Regions from separate parts of the Pedococcus sp. P5_B7 genome, predicted to be linked through region 1. Evidence: predicted binding sites of a transcription regulator. Region 1 holds the regulator's gene; the other holds the start of a gene.
What was found. Region 1 encodes HrcA, which represses chaperone genes, less so after heat shock. Its sites were predicted from a motif close to TTNGCACTCGNNNNNNNCGAGTGCNAA; they were not measured.

Region 1 (11,418 bases):
ACACCCCGGGCCACGTCGACTTCACCTACGAGGTGTCGCGGTCGCTGGCCGCCTGCGAGGGTGCGGTGCTGCTCGTCGACGCGGCGCAGGGGATCGAGGCGCAGACCCTGGCGAACCTCTACCTCGCGATGGAGAACGACCTCGCGATCATCCCCGTGCTCAACAAGATCGACCTGCCCGCTGCGCAGCCGGAGAAGTTCGCCGAGGAGCTGGCCGGCCTGATCGGCTGCGAGCCCGAGGACTGCCTGCGGGTCTCGGGCAAGACCGGCGTCGGCGTCGAGCCGCTGCTCAACCAGATCGTCACGCAGCTGCCTCCGCCGACCGGTGACCCCGACGCGCCCGCCCGCGCGATGATCTTCGACTCGGTCTACGACACCTACCGCGGGGTCGTGACCTACGTCCGCGTCATCGACGGCAACCTGAACCCCCGCGAGAAGATCGCGATGATGTCGACCAAGGCCACCCACGAGCTGCTCGAGATCGGGGTCAGCTCGCCCGAGCCCACTCCGGCCAAGGGCCTGGGCGTCGGGGAGGTGGGCTACCTCATCACCGGTGTGAAGGACGTGCGCCAGTCCAAGGTCGGCGACACCGTCACCAACGCGGCGAAGCCGGCCAAGGAAGCGCTCGGGGGCTACCGCGACCCCAAGCCGATGGTCTTCTCCGGCCTCTACCCGATCGACGGGTCGGACTACCCCGACCTGCGCGACGCCCTCGACAAGCTCAAGCTCAACGACGCTGCCCTGGTCTACGAGCCCGAGACCTCCGCGGCGCTGGGCTTCGGCTTCCGGATCGGCTTCCTCGGCATGCTGCACCTCGAGATCGTGCGTGAGCGGCTCGAGCGCGAGTTCGACCTCGACCTCATCTCGACACTGCCCAACGTCGTCTACGACGTGACGATGGACGACGGCAAGGTGCTCACGGTCACCAACCCGAGCGAGTTCCCCTACGGCAAGGTCAGCTCGGTCACCGAGCCGATCGTGCGCGCCACCGTGCTCGCGCCGAGCGAGTTCATCGGCGCGATCATGGAGCTGTGCCAGCAGAAGCGCGGCACGCTGCGCGGGATGGACTACCTCTCCGAGGAGCGCGTCGAGATGCGCTACACGCTGCCGCTCGCCGAGATCGTCTTCGACTTCTTCGACCAGCTCAAGTCGCGCACCCGCGGCTACGCCTCGCTCGACTACGAGCCCGACGGCGACCAGGTGGCCGACCTCGTCAAGGTCGACATCATGCTGCAGGGCGAGACGGTCGACGCGTTCAGCTCGATCGTCCACAAGGACAAGGCCTATGCCTACGGCGTGATGATGGCCGGGAAGCTCAAGGACCTCATCCCGCGCCAGCAGTTCGAGGTGCCGATCCAGGCTGCCATCGGCTCACGCATCATCGCCCGCGAGAACATCCGGGCGATCCGCAAGGACGTCCTCGCGAAGTGCTACGGCGGTGACATCAGCCGCAAGCGCAAGCTGCTCGAGAAGCAGAAGGCGGGCAAGAAGCGGATGAAGAATATCGGCAGCGTCGAGGTGCCGCCAGAGGCCTTCATCGCCGCGCTGTCGAACGACGCGGTCACCAAGAAGTAGGGGGCCTGCCCACTGACGTTACCGACGGGTAATGTCAGGTCCATGACTGACACCTACGCCCTGTACCGGCGCCTCGCGGCATACCCGCAGGGCAAGCGGCTGTTCTCGCTCGTCTTCGAGCAGGCAGCGCCCTACTTCCGCACGGCGCGTCCGCGGTTCGTCGAGCTTGGTCCCCACCGCGCCGAGCTGACGATCAAGAAGCGTCGCCGGGTGCAGAACCACCTCGGCACGGTCCACGTCATCGCGATCTGCAACGGGCTCGAGGCCGCGATGGGTGCGCTCGCCGAGGCGACGATCCCGAGCACCCGTCGGTGGATCCCGAAGGGCATGGAGGTCGAGTACACCGCCAAGGCGACGAGCGACATCACCTGCGTCGCCGAGACCGACCCGGCCGACTGGGCGCGCGCCGGCGACGTCGAGATCCCGGTGCGGGTCAAGGGGACCCGGGACGACGGAACCGCGGTGGTACAGGGCACCATCCGCCTCTGGGTGACCGACAAGCCGGCCCGCTGACCGTGCTGCTCCGCCGCACAGGCGCCGGTATGCCGGGTGGCCGGCTCAGCCGCGCAGGCTGGCCCGCAGCGCGCTGACCTCGTCCTGCGACCATCCCTGGGCACGCAGCCACCCGGCCGCGCCGTCGTGGCGTTCGGCCAGCACCTCCAGGATCCGTCGCATGGTCTCGGGCCGGGGGCGGTGGTGGTCGACCGGCTGGTCCTGGAGCGCCTCGCCGTACGCGGGACGGGCCATCAGCCGGGCCATGACGAGCTCGATGCGCTCGCCGGTCGCGACGTAGTCGGCGACCACGTCGTCATCGCTCACCCCAGCCACCGAGAGGGCGAGGCCGACCACCGTGCCGGTGCGGTCCTTGCCTGCGGCACAGTGCACGATCGTCGCCCCGCGGCTGCGCGCGACCACCGCCAGGGCGGCGCTCACGGAGTCGGGCCGGTGGGTGAGGTAGCCCAGGTAGTGGCTCGCCCAGTAGTCGTCGTCGAGGCGGGGCTGGGCGTCGGCCTTCTCCTGGTCCTTCGTCGACCAGGGCAGGGCCAGGGCCTCCTGCGCCGTGACCGCGCGGACGTCGTCGCGGAACAGCGAGTGGTGGTGGTGCGTGAGGTCACGGGCCCGGAGGGGGCCCGGGCCCTCCAGCGTCAGCTCCGCATGGCTGCGCAGGTCGACGACGTCGGTGACCCCCAGCTGTTCGAGCGCCTCGACGTCAGACTCGCTGAGGTCCTGCAGGTTGTCGGACCGGAGCAGGCGGCCGGTGGCCACGACGCCACCGTCGGTCGTCGGCAGCCCACCGACATCGCGCATGTTGACGACGCCGTCGAGCTCGATCCAGCGGGGAGTGGTCACCGCTCGACCCTACGTGGGGAGCTGGACCAATAGGTGAGGGCCTCGGAAAGTATGAGTTTCCGAGGCCCTCGACGATCAAGACCGAGGTCCTGATCGACGCTCTCGCCGAAGCGATTGCGTAGGCGTATTTCTAGTCGAGCAACCCCCGCGCCACAAGGGGTTTCGCGAGAGTTTCCCCAAGTTTCTCGGTCCAGTTTCACCCCATTCCGGCGTGTCGCCGAGACACGCCGTGTCAGGGCCACGGGCGGTCGCCTGCGAGGATGGAGCCATGCCCAGCGCCCTGCCCGATGGTGACCCGGCACCGTCCGACGGCCGGTTGCCGCACGCGTCACTCGCGACTCTCGGACACCACCAGTTCGGCATCTACCTGCACGTCCCGTTCTGCTCGGTGCGCTGCGGCTACTGCGACTTCAACACCTACACGCTGACCGAGCTGGGGGTCGACGGCGCGAGCGTGGCGACCTTCGCCGATGCCGCCCTGGCCGAGCTGTCCCTGGCCGAGGCGGTCCTGGGTGACGCCCCCCGGGTCGACACCGTGTTCGTCGGTGGGGGCACCCCCACGATGCTCGCCGCCGGCGACCTGGCCCGGATGCTGCACGGCATCCGCGCGGGGTTCGGGCTGGCTCCGGACGCCGAGGTGACCACCGAGGCCAACCCCGACTCGGTGACGCCCGAAGGGCTCGAGGTGCTCGCCGCGGCCGGCTTCACGAGGGTGTCGCTGGGCATGCAGTCGGCCGTGCCCCACGTGCTCCGCACGCTCGAACGCACCCACGACCCGGCCAACGTCGAGCGCGCGGTGCAGGCCGCGCGGGCGGCTGGGCTGCAGGTCAGCCTCGACCTCATCTACGGCACCCCGGGTGAGTCGCTGGACGACTGGCGCACCAGCCTCGACGCCGCCACCTCCCTCGCGCCCGACCACGTCTCGGCCTACGCGCTGGTCGTCGAGGACGGCACCAAGCTCGCCGCCCAGGTGCGACGCGGCCAGGTGCCCGCGCCCGAGGACGACGACGAGGCGGCCAAGTACGAGATCGCCGACGAGCACCTCGCGTCGGCCGGCTACGGCTGGTACGAGGTCAGCAACTGGGCGCTGCGCGACGACGCCCGCTGCCGCCACAACGAGGGCTACTGGGCCGACGGCAACTGGTGGGGCATCGGCCCCGGAGCGCACAGCCACGTCGGGGGAGTGCGGTGGTGGAACGTCAAGCACCCCAACGCCTACGCCTCCCGAGTCGGCGAGGGACTCAGCCCCGCACACGGCCGCGAGACCCTCACCGGCGAGCAGCGCTATGACGAGCGCGTCCTGTTGGCCGTGCGACTGGTCGACGGGCTCCCGATCGGTGACCTGCGCGACGAGGGGCGGGTCGCTGTCGCGGGCCTGATCGCCGACGGCCTGGTGGACGCGACAGCGGCCCTGCGTCGTCAGCGGGTGGTGCTGACGAGGCAGGGCCGGCTGCTCACGGACACCGTCGTGCGACGGCTGCTCGGTCTGCGCTGAGCTCCTCGCCCAGACGACTGCTTCACCAGGCGACTACTTCACCAGGCGACTACTTCACCAGGCGACTACTTCACCAGGCGACTACTTCACCAGGCGACTACTTCACCAGGCGACTACTTCACCAGCTCGGGCGTCAGCGGGTAGCGGTACCACTCGCCGTTGTTCGCCTTGATCGCCGCGACGATCGACAGGACCACCCAGGCGACGGCGGTGATGATGAGGAACGGGATCCCGATCAGGACGAACGACAGCAGGCCGAAGACCCAGAACGCGATCGTGATGATGATCTGGAAGTTGAGGGCCTGCGCCGCGTGGAACCGCACGAACGGCCCCCGGTCCTTGACGATGAGGAAGACGATCAGTGGGCCGAGGAACGGGATGCCCACCAGAGCCGCCACGAACGGCGCGAGGTGCACGAGGGTGGCCCAGGTCTTCTCGTCCTGCGGCGACATGGGCCGGGGCGCCACGCCGTAGCCCTGTGGCGGCTGCTGCGGTGGCTGCTGCGGCGGTGGCGGAATGTTCGACTGCGGCTGCTGGGGTTGGTCGGTCATGGCTCTCTCCGTGGTCTGCGTGGGTCTGTACCCAGTGAAACGCATGATCGGGCGCAGAGCTGCTCTTTCGGGGTGGGTTCGGGGGTGTGGTCAGGGGCGAGTCAGGGCCGACCCTGACCCGAGGGCTCAATGGCCAGGTTCTGTGACGCTGTATTGATCTCGCGACTCCGTCACGCTGTATCAATCTCGCGACTCCGTCACGAAGTCGATCAGCTCCTCGACGCTTGCGAGCAGCGTCGGCTCGAGGTCGGCGTAGGAGCGGACCGTGCCGAGGATCTGCTTCCAGGCGCGGGCGATGTCGGCCTGGCTGTCGTGGGGCCAGCCGAGGTGGTCGCAGATGCCGTCCTTCCACGACTGCCCACGCGGGATGACCGGCCACGCCGTGAGCCCGAGCCGTTCGGGGCGCACGCTCTGCCACACGTCGACGTACGGGTGGCCGAGGACCCGCACGTGCGCGGCATACGGCCCCTTGGCGGCGGCCTGGACGACGCGGTGCTCCTTGGTCCCGGGGAGCAGGTGGTCGACGAGCACGCCCATCCGGCGCCCGGGCCCGGGCTGGAACTCGGCGATCGCCCCGACGAGGTCGTCGACGCCGTCGAGCATCTCGACGACCACTCCCTCGACCCGCAGGTCGGCGCCCCAGACCTTCTCCACGAGCTCGGCGTCGTGGCGGCCCTCGACGAAGATCCGCGACCCGCTGGCCACCTTGGCGCGGGCGCCCTCGACGGTCCGTGACCCGGAGGCCGTGCGGGAGGCGGCCATCCGTGCCTCGGCCAGCTGGGCGCGGGCCGCCGCGGTGGGTGGGGTCAGCACGACAGGGGCGCCGTCGAGCAGGAAGCCCGGTCCCATCGGGAAGCCCTTGGTGCGCCCGCGCCGGTCCTCGAGGTGGACGACGCGCATGCCGCCGGCCTTCTCGACGCGGACCACGGCGCCGCACCAGCCGGTCTCGACGTCCTCGACGACCAGCCCGGTCTCGGCCTCGACCTCGCGGGAGCGACCCCGTGGGGGGACCTTCCAGTCACCGGACAGGACATCGGAGCCATAGCGGTCGGACACCGAGGCAGGGTATGCCGCGGACGCGCCTTCGCGACGCGGGCGCGCCGCCCGTGCTGGTCCCGGCCCGGGAACCACGTAGACTTGGCACTCGCTGAGTGTGAGTGCCAACCTGACCGAACGGAGGTGTCGATTGAGCGAGGAACGTCGTCTCGCCGTGCTGCGCGCGATCGTGCAGGACTACGTCCAGACCTCCGAGCCGGTGGGGTCCAAGTCGCTGCTCGACCGCCACCAGCTGGGGGTCTCGGCCGCGACGGTGCGCAACGACATGGCCGCGCTGGAGGAGGAGGGGCTGATCGCCGCTCCGCACACCAGCGCCGGACGGGTGCCCACCGATGCGGGCTACCGGCTGTTCGTCGACCGGCTCAGCTCCGTCAAGCCGATGACCGCCGCCGAGCGGGCCGCCATCGCCCAGTTCCTGGAGGGGGCGGTCGACCTCGACGACGTCGTCGACCGGACGGTGCGGCTGCTGGCCTCGCTCACCCGCCAGGTCGCCGTGATGCAGTACCCCTCGCTCACCCGGTCCACCGTGCGCCACATCGAGTTCGTGCCGATGGGTCCGAGCCGGCTCATGGTCGTGCTGATCGTCAACACCGGCCGGGTCGAGCAACGCGTCATCGAAACCCCCCACGACCTGTCCGCCACGGACGGCGAGGCCCTCCTGGGCCTGGTCCGCGCCAAGGTCAACGCCAGGGCCGTCGGGCAGCGACTCGTGGGGGCCGCCGCGTCGCTGGCCAGCCTTGCCGACGAGTTCGACCCCGCGGACCGCGACCTGGTCCGCTCCGTCGTGCAGTCGCTCGACGACGCCCTCGTCGAGGAGCGCGAGGAGCGCGTGGTGCTGGCGGGCACCTCCAACCTCGCCCGGGTCGGCACCGACTTCCCGCTCAGCATCGGCCCCGTGCTCGAGGCGCTGGAGGAGCACGTCGTGCTGCTCAAGCTGCTCGGCACGGCCAGGGAGACCTCCGACGCGGTCTCGGTGCGGATCGGGCACGAGAACCCCTTCGCCGGACTCCAGTCCACCTCCGTCGTCTCGACGGAGTACGGCTCGGGCTCGGACCTCGTCGCCGGGCTGGGCGTGCTCGGACCCACCCGCATGGACTACCCCACGACGATGGCGTCGGTGCGGGCCGTGGCCACCTACGTCTCCCGGATCCTCGCGCAGTGACGCGCGTCCACCTGCCCCACCGACTGTCAGCACCATCGACACCAAGGACATCTCGTTGAACGACTACTACCAGGACCTGGGCGTGTCCCGGGACGCCAGCCCCGAGGACATCAAGCGGGCCTACCGCAAGAAGGCGCGGACGCTGCACCCTGACGTCAACCCGAGCCCGGAGGCCGAGGAGCAGTTCAAGAAGGTCTCGCAGGCCTACGACGTGCTCTCGGACGCCGAGAAGCGCCGGTCCTACGACATGGGCACCGACCCCTACGCCGGTGGCGCAGCGGGCTTCGGCCAGGGCTTCTCGTTCAGCGACATCATGGACGCCTTCTTCGGCGCCGGTGCCGGCCAGGCCCAGCGCGGTCCGCGGTCCCGCCAGCGCCGCGGCCAGGACGCCCTGATCCGGCTCGACATCGACCTCGCCGACGCGGTGTTCGGTGCGGAGAAGGAGCTCGCCATCGAGACCGCCGTGGTCTGCTCGACGTGTCACGGCGACGGCGCCCAGCCCGGGACCTCCCGGCGGACCTGCGACGTCTGTGGCGGTCGGGGTGAGATCCAGCAGGTCCAGCGCTCGTTCCTCGGCCAGGTCATGACGACCCGTCCGTGCGTGACATGCCAGGGCTACGGCGAGGTGCTGGTCAGCCCCTGCTTCGAGTGCTCCGGCGACGGCCGGGTCCGCACCCGGCGCACCCTCACGATCAAGGTCCCCGCAGGCGTCGACACCGGCACCCGCATCCAGCTCGCCGGCGAGGGCGAGGTCGGCCAGGGCGGCGGCCCGGCTGGTGACCTCTACGTCGAGGTCGCGGTCCGCCCCCACCAGACGTTCCAGCGTCGTGGTGACGACCTGCACTGCACGGTCGAGCTCCCGATGACGGCGGCAGCGCTGGGGACGACGGTCAAGCTCGAGACCTTCGACGGCACCAACGAGCTCGAGATCAAGTCGGGCACCCAGGCCGGCGACGCGATGACCCTGCGGGGCCTGGGCGTCACCCACCTGCGGGGCACCGGCCGTGGTGACCTCATCATCCACGCCAACGTGCAGACCCCGACCCGGCTCGACGAGCAGCAGGAGGCGCTCCTGCGCGAGCTCGCCACGCTGCGCGGCGAGGAGCGCCCGGAGGGCCGGCTGTCCCCGGCTCACCCCGGGCTGTTCGGCAAGCTCCGCGACGCCTTCAAGCCCAAGTAGCAGCCGACCGTCGTGACCCTGCCGCTCTTCCTCGTCGACCCCGTCGTCGTCGCCGGCGCCGCTGTCGGCAGCCGGGTCGTGCTCGACGGTCCCGAGGGGCGCCACGCGGCGACCGTCCGCCGGATCGGCGTCGGGGAGCAGGTCATGCTCGCCGACGGCGCCGGGCTGCGGCTCACCTGCGCCGTCGTCGGCTCAGGTAAGGCCGACCTGGAGCTCAGCGTGGTCGAGGTCGACCACGAGCCCGCGGCCCAGCCCCGCTTCGTGCTCGTGCAGGCGCTCGCCAAGGGCGACCGCGACGACCAGGCCATCGAGGCCGCGACCGAGTTCGGGGTCGACGAGGTCGTGCCGTGGCAGGCGTCCCGTTCCATCGTCCAGTGGCGCGGCGAACGCGCCGACAGGGCCCGCCGCAAGTGGGAGTCCACCGTGGTGGCGGCCGCCAAGCAGTCCCGCCGCGCCCGCGTGCCGGTGGTCGCGGACCTGGCCACCACCAAGATCCTCGCCGCGCGCATCGGCGGCGCCGCGGCGGCATTCGTGCTCCACGAGGACGCCACCCAGAGCCTCGCCGCTCAGGTGCTCCCGACCGCGGGCGACGTGCTGGTCGTGGTCGGCCCGGAGGGCGGCATCACGCCCGAGGAGGTCGCGGCGTTCGAGGCGGCCGGCGCAGTGACGGTGCGGCTGGGCGACACCGTCCTGCGGTCCTCCAGCGCCGGGCCGGCGGCCCTCGCCGTGCTGAGCGCTGCCAGCCGCTGGCGCTGACCGCCCCCAGCTCACTTCACCGAGAACGACACGATCTTCTCGGCAGCGACCTTGTCGCCGCCCTCCATGCTCATCGCGAACACCCGGATCGAGTAGTCACCCGCGGGGAGCCGGCCGAGCGAGAAGGAGTAGTCGCCCTGGCTCGGACCTCCGCTGGACGCCATTGCGGTGCCGGTCGACACCTGCGTCGTGCCGCGATCCAGCTGCCAGTTGAGGTGGGCCTCGAAGACGATCGCCAGGCCCTTGACCACGACCGGCTTGCTCGCCGGGAGCACCTGGTCACGAGAGGGCGAGGTCACCCAGATAGGGGCCACGTCCTCGTAGAGGCGGTCCGACGGTGGACGCGTGAAGTCCTGGTCCGTGGAGATCGACCCGAAGAGCGTGGTCGACCCGTCAGCGACCGCGAAACGCACGGGGAGGGTCTGCTGGATCGCCGCTTGCGCGGTCCAGACCAGCTCCTGCACGGCGAGCCGCTTGTTCTCCTCGCCGACGACCGCACTCGACGAGCCGGCATTGGCCAGGTGCACCGTGATCACTCCATCAGCCACGGTCACGTCGCCGATGGTCTGCCCCGACCACGGCTGGAGGTAGCCGTCGGTGTTGCTGTACGGCTGGGCGTTGATGGCCAGCACCAAGGCCGCCTTGGCCTTGGCCGCGGCGGTGGCGCCGGTGGACAGGTCCTGACGGAGGAACTCCCGGAACAGCCGGTAGGTCGGCTTGGCGTCGCCGATCGGGCCGACGAAGTAGACCGGGAGCGACATCGACTCGGTCGCGGCAGGTGCGCTCGTGGTCGGCGAGCTGGTCGGGGAGCCGGTCGACGACGCTGACTGCGTGGGGCCGTGGGTGGCCGGTGGCGTGACCGACGGTCGGTCGTCCTGCCCGGACCACCAGACGCCACCGATGATGGCCGCCACCGCGGCTGCTGCGGCCAGTGGCAGCACCCAGCGCCGGGTGCCCGAGCCCCCCGTGGCGGTCACCGGCCCGACCTCGTGGGCCTCGTGCAGGATCGTGTCGAGCCGGTTGGACGGGCGCACCTGCTCGGCGTCGCGGGCCAGCGCCTGGCGCAGCCGTCGCTCCACCTGGTCGAACTCGCCCGGCTCGTAGTCGGGGTGCAGGAAGTCGGTGCGGTCGCTCATGACGTCGCCTCCATCCGGTCGCGCAGGGTCGCGAGCCCGCGGTGCGCATGGGCCTTGACCGAGCCCGCGGAGATGCCGAGCGCATCGGCGATCTCGGCCTCACTGAGGTCGAGGTAGTAGCGCATGGTCAGGACCTCTCTCTGGCGCTGGGGGAGTCGTCCCAGCGCGCCGATCATGGTGGTGGTGCTCTCGGACTGGAGGGCGCGCTCCTCTGCGCTCGCCTCGCTGTGCCGGGCGTATGCAGTGGGGCCGCCCTGCTGCTCGCGCGTCACGTAGCGCTCCTCCACGCCGCGGTGCCGCAGGCCGGAGCGGGCTCCGTTGACCACCGCGCGACGCAGGTAGGCGGCCGCGGCCTGGTGGTCACGGATGGTGTCCCAGCGGCGGTGCACCGCGATGAAGGCGTCCTGGACGACCTCCTCGGCCGCGAGGTCGTCTCGCAGCAGCAGCCAGGCCAGCCGCACCAGCCCAGTCCAGTGCGCGGCATACAGCTCGGTGATGGCTTCGTCGGCACTCGGCCGCACCTCACCACCCCGGTCGCGCTCGGCCACACTCAACAGTCTCACGCCACCTAGACGCGCAACCCCTCTGGCCGGTTGACGCGCCGATACCCTCTTGTTTGTGGAAGACACCGGCGTGGACGACACAGGCATGGACGACACCACCATGGACGACACGGGCCGGCGCGACGGGACGACGCGGAACTCCGATCCGGACTGCCTGTTCTGCAAGCTCGTGGCGGGCACGCTCCCCGTGACCGTCGTGTACGAGGACGAGGCGACCTTCGCCTTCCGTGACCTGGAGCCACAGGCCCCGACGCACGTCCTCGTGGTCCCGCGCCACCACGTGCCCGATGTCGCCGGCCTCGTGCAGGAGGCTCCCGAGGACGTCGCGGCCCTGATGCGCGCCGTGGCCGCCGTGGCGGCGCAGGAGGGGCTGGCCGACCGTGGCTACCGCTCGGTCTTCAACACCGGAGCCGAGGCGCACCAGACGGTGTTCCACGCCCATGTCCACGTGCTCGGCGGCCGGTCAATGGCTTGGCCACCCGGCTGAGCAGCACCGTAGACTGGGCAGACCATGTCAGATCCTGAACATCCGACCACGCTGGGGGGCGCGCCCGAGGGTGCTCTCCCGGTGCCCACGCACACCGTCGAGATCCCG
Region 2 (11,418 bases), on a different contig from region 1:
GGCGGCGGTCATCAGGCGGGTGTAGGTCTCCTCGCTCATCCCGGCGACCGGAGCGATGGGGAGGACGTACTGCGCGGTGACGTTCTGCGACTCGGTGTACTTGAGGATGCCCTCGCTGCCGTGCCGCCGGCCGACGCCGGACTGCTTCATGCCACCCATGGGGGACGCGACACTCCCCCACGCGGCGGCATACCCCTCGTTGACGTTGACGGTGCCGGCCTTGATGGCGGTCGCGATGCGGCGGCCGCGCGTGACGTCGCGGGTGTAGACCGAGGCGTTGAGGCCGTAGTCGGTGTCGTTGGCGAAGCGGATCGCCTCCTCGTCGCTGTGCACCCGGTAGATCGCGACAACCGGGCCGAACGTCTCGTCGTCGCGCAGCGCCATCGCGGCCGTCACGCCCTCGAGGACGGTGGGCTCGTAGAAGTAGGGGCCGACGTCGGGGCGCGCGCGTCCACCGGTGAGCACCCGAGCGCCCTTGGAGCGGGCGTCCTCGACGTGGGCCGAGACGCGCTCGAGCTGGAGGGCGGAGACCAGCGACCCCATGTCGGTGCCATAGGCGAGCTCGGCACCCAGGCTCATCTCCTCGACCGCCGCGACGAACCGCCGGGTGAACTCGTCGGCCACTGCGCCGTGCACGAGCAGCCGCTCGATCGAGATGCAGAGCTGGCCGGCCGACGAGAAGCAGGCCCGTACCGCACCCTCGACCGCCTTGTCGAGGTCGGCGTCGTCGGCGACGTACATCGAGTTCTTGCCGCCGAGCTCGAGGGAGTAGCCGACCAGGCGTCCCGCGACCGAGGTGGCGACGCGTCGCCCGGTGTCGGTCGAGCCGGTGTAGCAGACGTAGTCGGTCAGGTCGACGACCGCCTGACCCACCGAGGGCCCGTCGCCGAGGACGACCTGCAGCACCGACTCGGGGAGCCCCGCCTCGGTGAGCAGCTGCACCGCCTGCAGGGCGGTCAGGGACGCCTGGAGGTCCGGTCGCAGCACGACGGCGTTGCCCGCCATGAGCGCCGGGATGGCGTCGGTGATCGCGAGCGACAGCGGGTAGTTCCAGGGGCTGACGATGCCGACGACCCCTCGGGGGTGGTGGTGCACCGTGCTCTGGGTCAGCACCGGGAACAGCCCCGCGCGACGGCGCGGACGCAGGTATGCCGCGGCGGAGCGGGCGTAGTGTCGCGCCACGATCGCCACGTCGGCGACCTCTTCGAACGCCTGGCGGCGGGTCTTGCCCGACTCCAGCTGCACGATGTCGAGCAGCTCGACCTGCCGCTCCAGGACGAGGTCGTGGTAGCGCAGGAAGATCCGCTCGCGCAGCTCCATCGGCGTCCGCGCCCACTCGCGCTGGGCCGCTCGCGCGGCGTCCACCGCGACGACGACGTCCTCACGGGTCGACAGCGGCAGCGACCCGAGCGGTGCGCCGGTGAGCGGCGTGTGGCTGACGTGGTGCGCGGCCCGGGGCGCCGCCACCACCCGCCGGGCCAGCCGTCGGACCAGTGCCGGGTCCACGGCATACGTGGCGGTGGGGTCGGTCTCGGGGTCGGCGACGACGTCGTGAGCCATGCCTCGCAGCCTAGGTCCGGCGAGCGCTTCTTACCAGTAGTAAGTTAGCGACCTTCCCCACACCGCGGACCGACGGGCCCGTCAGCTGCGCTGGTAGGGGGCGACGACGACTTCGACCCGCTGGAACTCCTTGAGGTCGGAGTAGCCGGTGGTAGCCATGGCCCGGCGCAGCGCCCCGATCAGGTTGCTCTTGCCGTCCGCCGTGCGACCGGGACCGAAGAGGATCTGCTCGAGCGGCGCGAGCGCCCCGACCTCGACCCGCTCGCCTCGCGGCAGCTCGGGGTGGTGTGCCTCGGAGCCCCAGTGCAGCCCGCGGCCGGGAGCATCCGTCGCCCGGGCGAGCGCGGCGCCGAGCATGACGGCGTCGGCGCCACAGGCCACGGCCTTGACGATGTCGCCGCTGTCACCCATGCCGCCGTCGGCGATGACGTGGACGTAGCGGCCACCGGACTCGTCGAGGTAGTCGCGACGGGCGGCGGCGACGTCGGCGATGGCGCTGGCCATCGGGGCGTGGATGCCGAGGGTGCGACGGGTGGTGTGCGCCGCTCCCCCGCCGAACCCGACCAGCACCCCGGCGGCACCGGTGCGCATGAGGTGCAGGGCCGCCGTGTAGGACGCAGCGCCACCGACGATGACGGGCACGTCGAGCTCGTAGATGAAGCGCTTGAGGTTGAGCGGCTCGGCCCGGCCGGAGACGTGCTCGGCGCTGACGGTCGTGCCACGGATGACGAAGAGGTCGACCCCGGCGTCGACGACGGTCTTCCAGAACTGCTGGGTGCGCTGCGGGCTGAGCGCCCCGGCCGCGGTCACGCCGGCCTCGCGCACCTGGCGCAGCCGCTCGGTGATGAGCTCGGGCTGGATCTCGGCGGCGTAGATCTCCTGCATCCGCGCGGTGGCCAGCGCCGGGTCGAGGGTGGCGATCTCGGCCAGCAACGGCGTCGGGTCCTCGTAGCGGGTCCAGAGCCCCTCGAGGTCGAGCACCGGCAGGCCACCGAGCCGACCGAGGGCGATCGCGGACTCCGGCGACATCACCGAGTCCATCGGCGCGGCGATGACGGGGATGTCGAAGTGGTAGGCGTCGATCTGCCAGCCCACTGACACGTCCTCGGGGTCGCGGGTGCGGCGCGACGGCACCACGGCGATGTCGTCGAAGGAGTACGCGCGGCGACCGCGCTTGCCTCGGCCGATTTCGATCTCAGTCACCGCGCAAGGCTATCGGCAGCCGACGGGTGCGCCGCGCCATGGCCCACCGCATCGGCCCCCGCATCGGCCACCGCACGGGCCGCGCTCCAGCGCCCGGAAAGGGACGACGCCCCGTCGCCGGGTGAGGGGGGCGACCGGCGACGGGACGTCTTTGGATCGTCGCGACCGACCGCGGCCCGTCAGCGACGACGTTCAGAGGCACCCCTGCTGGGGCGTGTGAACGTCCGTGTCGCAACCCTAGGTTGCGCGCTCGCGGGGCGACTCACCCAGATTGCGTATGCCGGTCTGGACGGCTTCCAGACTCCCGTCGCCGCGACGCGCGCGGGGCCGGCCGCGCGGCATACCGGCGGCGGTGACGAGCCGGACGGGCGGTCAGCGACCGCTGTAGTTGGGCGCCTCGACGGTCATCTGGATGTCGTGCGGGTGGCTCTCCTTGAGCCCCGCGGAGGTGATCCGCACGAACTTGCCGCGGGCCTTGAGCTCGGGGATGGTGGGTGCGCCGACGTAGAACATCGACTGCGCCAGGCCGCCGACGAGCTGGTGCACGACGTTGCCGAGCGGGCCGCGGTAAGCGACCTGGCCCTCGATGCCCTCGGGCACGATCTTGTCGTCACTGGCGACGTCGGCCTGGAAGTAACGGTCCTTCGAGAAGGACTTCTTGCCGCGCGAGGCCATCGCGCCGAGCGACCCCATGCCGCGGTAGGACTTGAACTGCTTGCCGTTGACGAAGATGAGCTCGCCCGGGGACTCCTCGCAGCCAGCCAGCAGCGAGCCGAGCATGACCGTGTCGGCCCCGGCGACGATCGCCTTGGCGATGTCACCGGAGTACTGGAGGCCGCCGTCACCGATGACCGGGACCCCGGCCTTGCGGCAGGCGAGTGAGGCGTCGTAGATAGCCGTCACCTGCGGCACGCCGACCCCGGCGACCACGCGGGTCGTGCAGATCGAGCCCGGGCCGACGCCGACCTTGACGGCGTCGACGCCAGCGTCGACGAGGGCCTGCGCGCCGGCGCGGGTGGCGACGTTGCCGCCGATCACCTGGACGTGGCGCGTGGCCGGGTCGGTCTTGAGGCGGCGGACCATGTCGAGCATCAGCCGGGCGTGGCCGTTGGCGGTGTCGGCGACGAGGACGTCGACCCCGGCCTCGACGAGGGTGGTCGCCCGCTCCCACGCGTCGCCGAAGAAACCGATGGCGGCACCGACGAGCAGCCGGCCGTGGTCGTCCTTGCTGGCGTGGGGGAACTGCTCGGACTTCACGAAGTCCTTGACGGTGATGAGTCCGGCGAGGCGACCCTCGCCGTCGACCAGCGGCAGGCGCTCGCGCTTGTGCTGGCGCAGCAGGGCCGTGGCGTCCTCCCGCGAGATGCCGACCCGACCGGTCACGAGGGGCATCGGGGTCATCACGTCGCGCACCCGGGTGGTCGCCCACTCGGCGACCGGGGTGAAGCGCAGGTCGCGGTTGGTGATCACGCCGAGCAGGTGGTCGCCCTCGTCCACGACCGGGAGACCGGACACGCGGTACTCGCCACACCGACGGTCGAGGTCCTCGAGCGTGGCGTCGGGGCCGATCGTCACCGGGTTGCTGATCATGCCGGTCTGGGTCCGCTTCACGAGGTCGACCTGGTAGGCCTGGTCCTCGATCGAGAGGTTGCGATGCAGGATGCCGATGCCGCCCTGCCGGGCCATGGCGATGGCCATCCGCGACTCGGTGACGGTGTCCATGGCTGCCGAGACCAGCGGGATGCGCAGTGACAGCTCGCGGGTCAGCCGCGCGGTGGTGTCGACGTCGGAGGGGATCACGTCGGTCTCGCCGGGCAGCAGCAGGACGTCGTCGTAGGTGAGTCCGAGCTTGCCGAACGGGTCGTGCTCCTCGGGCTCAGGAGCGGCGGCCTCGGAGGGGGCGGGACCTGATGCAGGGGAAGGAGCGGACTCCTCCAGGCGGTGACGGTCGTCGAGGTCCACACCAAGGCTCATTGCCCAATCGTAACGGGCGCCACCACCGGCCCGTGACGACCCAGCGCACGACCCAACCCGAGCGGGCCACCGCCAGTCACGAGACCGGGGCCGGCTGCCCCGTCCAGCATCTGGGACAGCCCGCTTTGGTGTGAACGGCCTTGAACAAACCCTTACGTTACGGGCCTGTTTCCGCAGGTCACACGGCGGTAGCGTCCGAGACGTGCGGCATCGTGCCGCGGGGAGATGAGGACGACATGGCTGAGTTGTCACGGCTTCCGGGACCCATCGCCGACCTGTGGGATTGGCAGCTCGACGGGTCGTGTCGGCAGATCAACCCAGAGGTCTTCTTCCACCCCGAGGGTGAGCGTGGCCCGGCCCGCCGCTCGCGCGACTCGCAGGCCAAGGAAGTCTGTCTCGCCTGCCCGGTGCTCAAGCAGTGTCGCGAGCACGCCCTCCGGGTCCGCGAGCCCTACGGCGTGTGGGGCGCGATGACCGAGGACGAGCGTGAGGCGCACTACGCCGGCCACGCCGTCCCCGCCGCCAGCTGACCGACCTAGACTCGGCTGCGTGAGCAGCCCTGTCGACCTCCCCATCCGCGACGAGTCCATCCGGCTCGGCCAGCTCCTCAAGCTCGCCGGCGTGGTCGACGACGGCGCGATGGCGCGCTCGGTCATCGAGCTCGGCGAGGTGACCGTCGACGGCACCGTCGAGGTGCGACGCGGCGCGCAGGTGCGTCCCGGCCAGGTCGTGAGGTATGCCGGGGAGTCACTGCACGTCGTCGCCGGCGGCTGAGTGCCGCCGTCCCTTCACCTCAGGTCACTGGGCGACGAGCAGGGCGCGGAGCATGTCGCGGGTCTGGCTGCTGACCGCCCAGTTGTCCCGCGACTGCCAGTCCACCGAGAAGACGTCTGCGCAGTTGCTGCTCAGCTCGAGCATCCGCCCGTTCTGCATCCGCGCCTCGACGACGAACAGCGACGTCCCCGTGGTGCAGGTGCTCCCCGCCTGCGTCCTCGACCCGCCCCTGGCGAGGTCGGCGTTGAGCTGGGCCAGCTGGGGTGTGCCCATGACGTTGGTGCGGACCGCCCGGAACCGGGGAACGGCGGTCGCCACGGCCCGCGGGTGCAGGCAGGCGGTCGCGGCCACCAGCACCGTGCCGCGGGGCAGGCTCGGCGGGGCCACCCCCGGGGGAGCGAGCGACTTCCCCAGCACTGACGGGCAGCCGAGGAACCCGCTGTCGGTCGCGTCAGACCCCGAGTCGGCCAGCGCTCCCTGCTCGGCCAGGGCGGCGTAGTAGCTCGCGAGCGCCGGCCAGCCGTTGCAGGCCAGCCCCTCGTTCGCGTAGGTGCGCACCGCGCCGTCGGTGCCGAGCAGCAGCAACCGGAAAGCCGGCCCGGTCGGCAGGGCCGCGCACTCCGCACCGGTCGTGCGAGGCGCCAGCACGAGCGCGTCCACGGCGATGGGCACGCTCACCGGCGCATCGGGCGGCAGGGAGCCCGACCACACCGAGCCCTCGTCGGTCTGCGCGCACACCAGCACCGCCGAGACGGAGCGGCTCAGGGGCTCGGTCGTGACCGGCGGTGGGGTGGGCGGCGCGAGGGAGTCGCGGCAGGTCACGCCCGACGGCTTCGGGCTGGGAAGGGGGGTGACCCGGTCTGGGTCTCCCCCCGCAAGGAGGCCTCCGACGGTGACCGCCGCCACGAGGGCGACTCCCCCCAACGCCCAGCCGCGGGCGCCACGCCAGCGGGCGGCATACGGTCTGGTCTGTTCGAGGAGCCCGGCCACGGACGGGTCCTGTGGTGGCAGCGCGTCGAGCACCACCCGGAGGCGCTCTTCGTCGAGACCGAGCCGGCCACCGACCGTGTCGAGGGCGTGCAGCCGGTGTCGCCGGGCCGCGGCGACGTCGTCGTCGAGGGCCGCAGCGACCTGGCCGTCGGAGAGTCCGTCGAAGGTCCACAGCACCAGTGCCACTCGCTCGCGCGGCCCCAGCCCGGCCAGCGCACCCAGCACGTCGGCGCGCGACGGCGGGTCGGCCACGGGCGCGCGCTGCTCCGACCGACTGACCCGGACGTGGCGGCGCCGCAGGTAGGTCTCCACGAGCGCACGCCTGAGCTCGGCGTCGTACGAGCCCGCGCCGACGTGCGACAGGTGGCGCCACTGCGGCCAGCTGCGGGCGAGCGTGGTGCGCACCAGGTCCTCGGCGCCCCGGTCGTCCCCCACCAGCAGCCAGGCGGTCCGCAGCAGGTCGGCACCCCGGGCGACGACGTACTCGTCGAAGCTGGGGGGTTCGGCGAACCGGTCCGCCATGGCCACCTTCGTTCTGCGCCACCCCTGCACTGCCCGAATCGTATGCCGACCGCATCGTATGCCGCGCGGCACGGCCGCGGACCGGCCCCGATCTGCGCGGTCGCGGGGTTGGGCTTGCTATGCCGTGCCCCACCCTCAGGGGCACGGCATAGCGCGGCCAACCACAAGTCAGCGGGAGCATGGCGAAGGCCCGCCCCCGAACGGGGACGGGCCTTCGACGAGAGGTGCGTTGGTCAGTGACCGTGGCCGTGACCGTGGCCGCCACCGGCGGCCTCGTGCTCCTCTTCCTTCTTCTCCACGACGAGCGTGTCGGTGGTGAGCACCATCGACGCGATCGAGGCGGCGTTGACCAGGGCGGAGCGGGTGACCTTGACCGGGTCGATGACGCCGGCCTTGATGAGGTCGCCGTACTCGCCCGTCGCGGCGTTGAGGCCGTTGCCCGCGGTGAGCTCGCGCACCTTGGAGACGGCGACGTAGCCCTCCATGCCGGCGTTCTCGGCGATCCAGCGCAGCGGCTCGGCCGAGGCCTTCTTGACGATCAGCGCACCGGTCGCCTCGTCGCCCTCGAGGTCGAGGTCGTCGATGACGGTGGAGGCGTGGACGAGGGCGGAGCCGCCACCGGCGACGATGCCCTCCTCGATGGCCGCGCGGGTCGCCGAGATGGCGTCCTCGATGCGGTGCTTCTTCTCCTTGAGCTCCACCTCGGTGTGGGCGCCCACCTTGATGACGCAGACGCCACCGGCGAGCTTGGCGAGGCGCTCCTGGAGCTTCTCGCGGTCCCAGTCGGAGTCGGTGCGCTCGATCTCGGCCTTGATCTGGTTGACCCGGCCGGTGACGTCGTCGGAGTTGCCGCCGCCGTCGATGATCGTGGTGGTGTCCTTGGTGACGACGACGCGGCGGGCCTGGCCCAGCACGTCGAGGTCAGCCTGGTCGAGCTTGAGGCCGACCTCCTCGGAGATGACCTGGCCACCCGTGAGGGTCGCCATGTCCTGGAGCATCGCCTTGCGACGGTCGCCGAAGCCCGGAGCCTTGACCGCGACGACGTTGAACGTGCCACGGATCTTGTTGACGACCAGGGTCGACAGCGCCTCGCCGTCGATGTCCTCGGCGATGATCAGCAGGGGCTTGCCGGTCTTGACGACCTTCTCCAGCACCGGGAGGACATCGGCGATGGCCGAGATCTTGCCCTGGTTGATGAGGATGTAGGCGTCCTCGACCACGGCCTCCATGCGCTCGGCATCGGAGACGAAGTAGGGCGAGATGTAGCCCTTGTCGAACTGCATGCCCTCGGTGAACTCGAGCTCGGTCGTCGCGGTCGAGGACTCCTCGACCGTGATGACGCCGTCCTTGCCGACCTTGTCGAACGCGTCGGCGATGGTCGACCCGATGGTCTCGTCCTGGGCGGAGAGCGACGCGACCTGGGCGATCTCGTCCTTGCCCTCGATCTCGCGAGCGTTCTCGAGCAGCCGGGCGTTGACGGCCTGGACGGCTGCGTCGATGCCGCGCTTCAGGCTGGCCGGGGCGGCGCCTGCAGCAACGTTGCGCAGGCCCTCCTTGACCATGGCCTGGGCGAGCACGGTCGCGGTGGTGGTGCCGTCACCCGCGACGTCGTTCGTCTTGGTGGCGACCTCCTTCGCGAGCTGGGCGCCGAGGTTCTCGTAGGGGTCCTCGAGCTCGATCTCCCGCGCGATGGTCACGCCATCGTTGGTGATCGTGGGGGCGCCCCACTTCTTGTCGATGACGACGTTGCGGCCCTTCGGGCCGAGCGTCACCTTGACCGCGTTCGCGAGCGCGTCAACGCCGCGCTCCAGCGACTTGCGGGCGGAGTCGTTGAACTCCAGCGTCTTAGCCATGAAAATCCTTCTCTAGCAATCGGATTCAGCGGTGCAGTGAGATTCGGGCTGCCGTGACCTGAGCGTGAAGGGGACGTGCCCTGTATGCCGGGTAGCCGGCATACAGGGCACGTCACTCACAAGGTGCGGATGCTCAGCCGACGATGGCGAGGATGTCGCGAGCGGAGAGGATGAGGTACTCCTCGCCGCCGTGCTTGATCTCGGTGCCGCCGTACTTGCTGTAGATCACGCGGTCGCCGACGGTGACGTCGAGCGGGACGCGGTTGCCGTTGTCGTCGATGCGGCCCGGGCCGATCGCGAGGACCTCGCCCTCCTGGGGCTTCTCCTTCGCGGTGTCCGGGATGACGAGGCCAGACGCGGTGGTCTGCTCGGCCTCGACGGACTTGACGACGATGCGGTCTTCGAGCGGCTTGATGGAAACCGACACGGTGAGGACCTCCCCTTCGGGAATGTCGAAGTTGGACAGTGGTGGGTGGAGCTGGGTGCTGCCGATCCGGTCGCCGTCGCGGGGGTCGACCGGCTGGCTGCGTTAGCACTCGGCGAACCGGAGTGCCAACGCAAATCTAGGCTCGCGGTTAGCACTCGGTCAACTCGAGTGCCAGAACTGGACGGCGCGTTCGCCGAGGGCGGACGGCCGGGGCCAAATCCGCTGGCGCCGCGCACCCCTGAGCGGGCAGGGTCTGGTCGCATGACGACCTCCACCAGTGACCCCGCCGAGCTGCTGCGCGCCTACGACGAACAGCTGCGGCAGGAGGCCGAGGTGCCGTCCGCCATCACCGTCGACCGGCTCGGGCCACTGGTGCTCGCGACCTACCTGGGCGGACGTGGCTTCATCACCTACAAGAACTTGGAGGTCGACGGCCTACCGGCCGACGAGGACTCGGTCCGGCAACTCGTGGAGCAGGCGCTCGCCCACTACGAGGCGATGCCCGAGATCCAGCGGGTCGAGTGGAAGACCCGCGGCCACGACCACGCCCCCGGCCTGCACGAAGCGCTCGTCGCCCACGGCTTCGTCCCCGAGGAGCCCGAGTCGGTCATGATCGGCGAGGCCCGGCTCCTGGCCGTCGACGTCGACCTGCCCGACGGCGTCGTGGTGCGCAGGGTCACCGACGAGGACGAGGTCCGCGCCATGACGGCCATGCAGGGCGAGGTCTTCGGGGACGAGCCGGCCGAGCTCGGGGCCATGGTCGAGCAGATCCTGCACCGGCTCCGCACGCGCGACGACATGGAGATGTGGGTGGCCGAGCACGACGGCCGGATAGTCAGCGCCGGCCGCCTCGAACCCGTCGACGGCACCGAGTTCGCCGGGATCTGGGGTGGCGCGACGCGACCGGAGTATCGCGGGAAGGGCATCTACCGGGCCCTGACGGCGGCGCGGGCGCGGTCGGCCATCGGCTATGGCAAGCGCTACATCAACAGCGACTCGACCGAGTTCTCCCGGCCGATCCTGGAGCGGTCCGGACTCGTCAAGGTCTCGACGACGACTCCCTACGAGTGGCGCCGCGCCAGCTGAAACTGGGCACAACCAGAAGGCTCCGGCGTGCGTCTTACTGGATGACGGTTCCGTCGGAACCCACGTCACGACCGGGGGTCCCTCGTCATGAGCGGTCCGAGCGCGTTCCAGCCCGGTCCGGCCCAGGGCGAGTCCCAGCCCACGGTACGGGTGCCGGGACCCGCGACCTCGGCACGCGGCATACGCAACAATGCGCGACATGGATCTGGCCCTGCTGCGACGGCTGACCACCGGCGAAGGCTGGGGTCTGCTGCAGTCGCTCCCCCCGTATGAGGAGTCGGGAGCGCTGGCCCTGCAGCAGCGGCTGCGCGGCGCCGGCTTCGACCCGGACCTCGTGGCGGCCGCGCTCAACCAGGCGAGGCTGCGCGCCCGGGCCGTCGAGAAGTTCGGCGAGTTCGCCCGCGGCATGGTCCTGACGTCCGACGGGCTGGAGCAGGCCACCCGCCTCGGCGTCGCCGCGCAGCACGCCCAGCGCTACCGCGCCGCCGGCATCCACACCGTCCACGACCTCGGCTGCGGCATCGGCGCCGACGCGATGGCGATGGCCGGGCTCGACCTGAGGGTTCGTGCGATCGACGCCGACGAGCTGACGGCCGGCATCGCGGCGGTCAACCTGCGGCACTGGCCCGACTCGACCGCGCAGCAGGGCGTCGTCGAGGAGTTCACCGCCCCGGCCGGCGAGGGTGGTCGCGGTGTCGGCGCCTGGCTCGACCCGGCCCGACGCACCCCCGGGATCGCCGACGCCAAGGGTCGCACCCGGCGGATCTTCAACCTCGCGGAGATCTCCCCGAGCTGGACCACCGTGCAGGAGGTCGCCCGAGCCCTCCCTGCGACCGGCGCCAAGCTCAGCCCCGCCTTCCCGCACGCCGCGCTCCCCCCGGGGGCCGAGGCGCAGTGGACCTCGTGGGAGGGCGATGTCGTCGAGTGCGCGCTCTGGTGGGGCCCGCTGGTCCGGACTGCCGGGCGCAGCGCGGCCCTGCTGCGCGCCACTGGTCCCGCCGTGGTGGTCACCGAGGCCGACACCGACGG

Region 2: groES (co-chaperone GroES) is a predicted target of HrcA. The motif match lies at 9,452-9,478, and genes of this name have one in related genera.

The regions. Positions count from the first base shown of each region.
Region 1 covers NZ_JBFULM010000007.1:163,929-175,346, forward strand. Annotated here, with positions in the region: gene lepA (translation elongation factor 4) at 1-1,574, shown strand, start outside; gene ACXJKD_RS16770 (hotdog fold domain-containing protein) at 1,617-2,087, shown strand; gene ACXJKD_RS16775 (tyrosine-protein phosphatase) at 2,133-2,924, opposite strand; gene hemW (radical SAM family heme chaperone HemW) at 3,193-4,419, shown strand; gene ACXJKD_RS16785 (DUF4870 domain-containing protein) at 4,533-4,970, opposite strand; gene ACXJKD_RS16790 (DUF3097 domain-containing protein) at 5,151-6,026, opposite strand; gene hrcA (heat-inducible transcriptional repressor HrcA) at 6,157-7,188, shown strand; gene dnaJ (molecular chaperone DnaJ) at 7,244-8,368, shown strand; gene ACXJKD_RS16805 (16S rRNA (uracil(1498)-N(3))-methyltransferase) at 8,381-9,124, shown strand; gene ACXJKD_RS16810 (Gmad2 immunoglobulin-like domain-containing protein) at 9,136-10,260, opposite strand; gene ACXJKD_RS16815 (SigE family RNA polymerase sigma factor) at 10,257-10,823, opposite strand; gene ACXJKD_RS16820 (histidine triad nucleotide-binding protein) at 10,909-11,310, shown strand; gene ACXJKD_RS16825 (PhoH family protein) at 11,335-11,418, shown strand, end outside.
Region 2 covers NZ_JBFULM010000001.1:526,211-537,628, forward strand. Annotated here, with positions in the region: gene ACXJKD_RS02390 (succinic semialdehyde dehydrogenase) at 1-1,560, opposite strand, end outside; gene ACXJKD_RS02395 (GuaB3 family IMP dehydrogenase-related protein) at 1,642-2,763, opposite strand; gene guaB (IMP dehydrogenase) at 3,136-4,737, opposite strand; gene ACXJKD_RS02405 (WhiB family transcriptional regulator) at 4,974-5,267, shown strand; gene ACXJKD_RS02410 (RNA-binding S4 domain-containing protein) at 5,287-5,511, shown strand; gene ACXJKD_RS02415 (hypothetical protein) at 5,536-7,023, opposite strand; gene groL (chaperonin GroEL) at 7,257-8,876, opposite strand; gene groES (co-chaperone GroES) at 9,010-9,303, opposite strand; gene ACXJKD_RS02430 (GNAT family N-acetyltransferase) at 9,565-10,389, shown strand; gene ACXJKD_RS02435 (THUMP-like domain-containing protein) at 10,589-11,418, shown strand, end outside.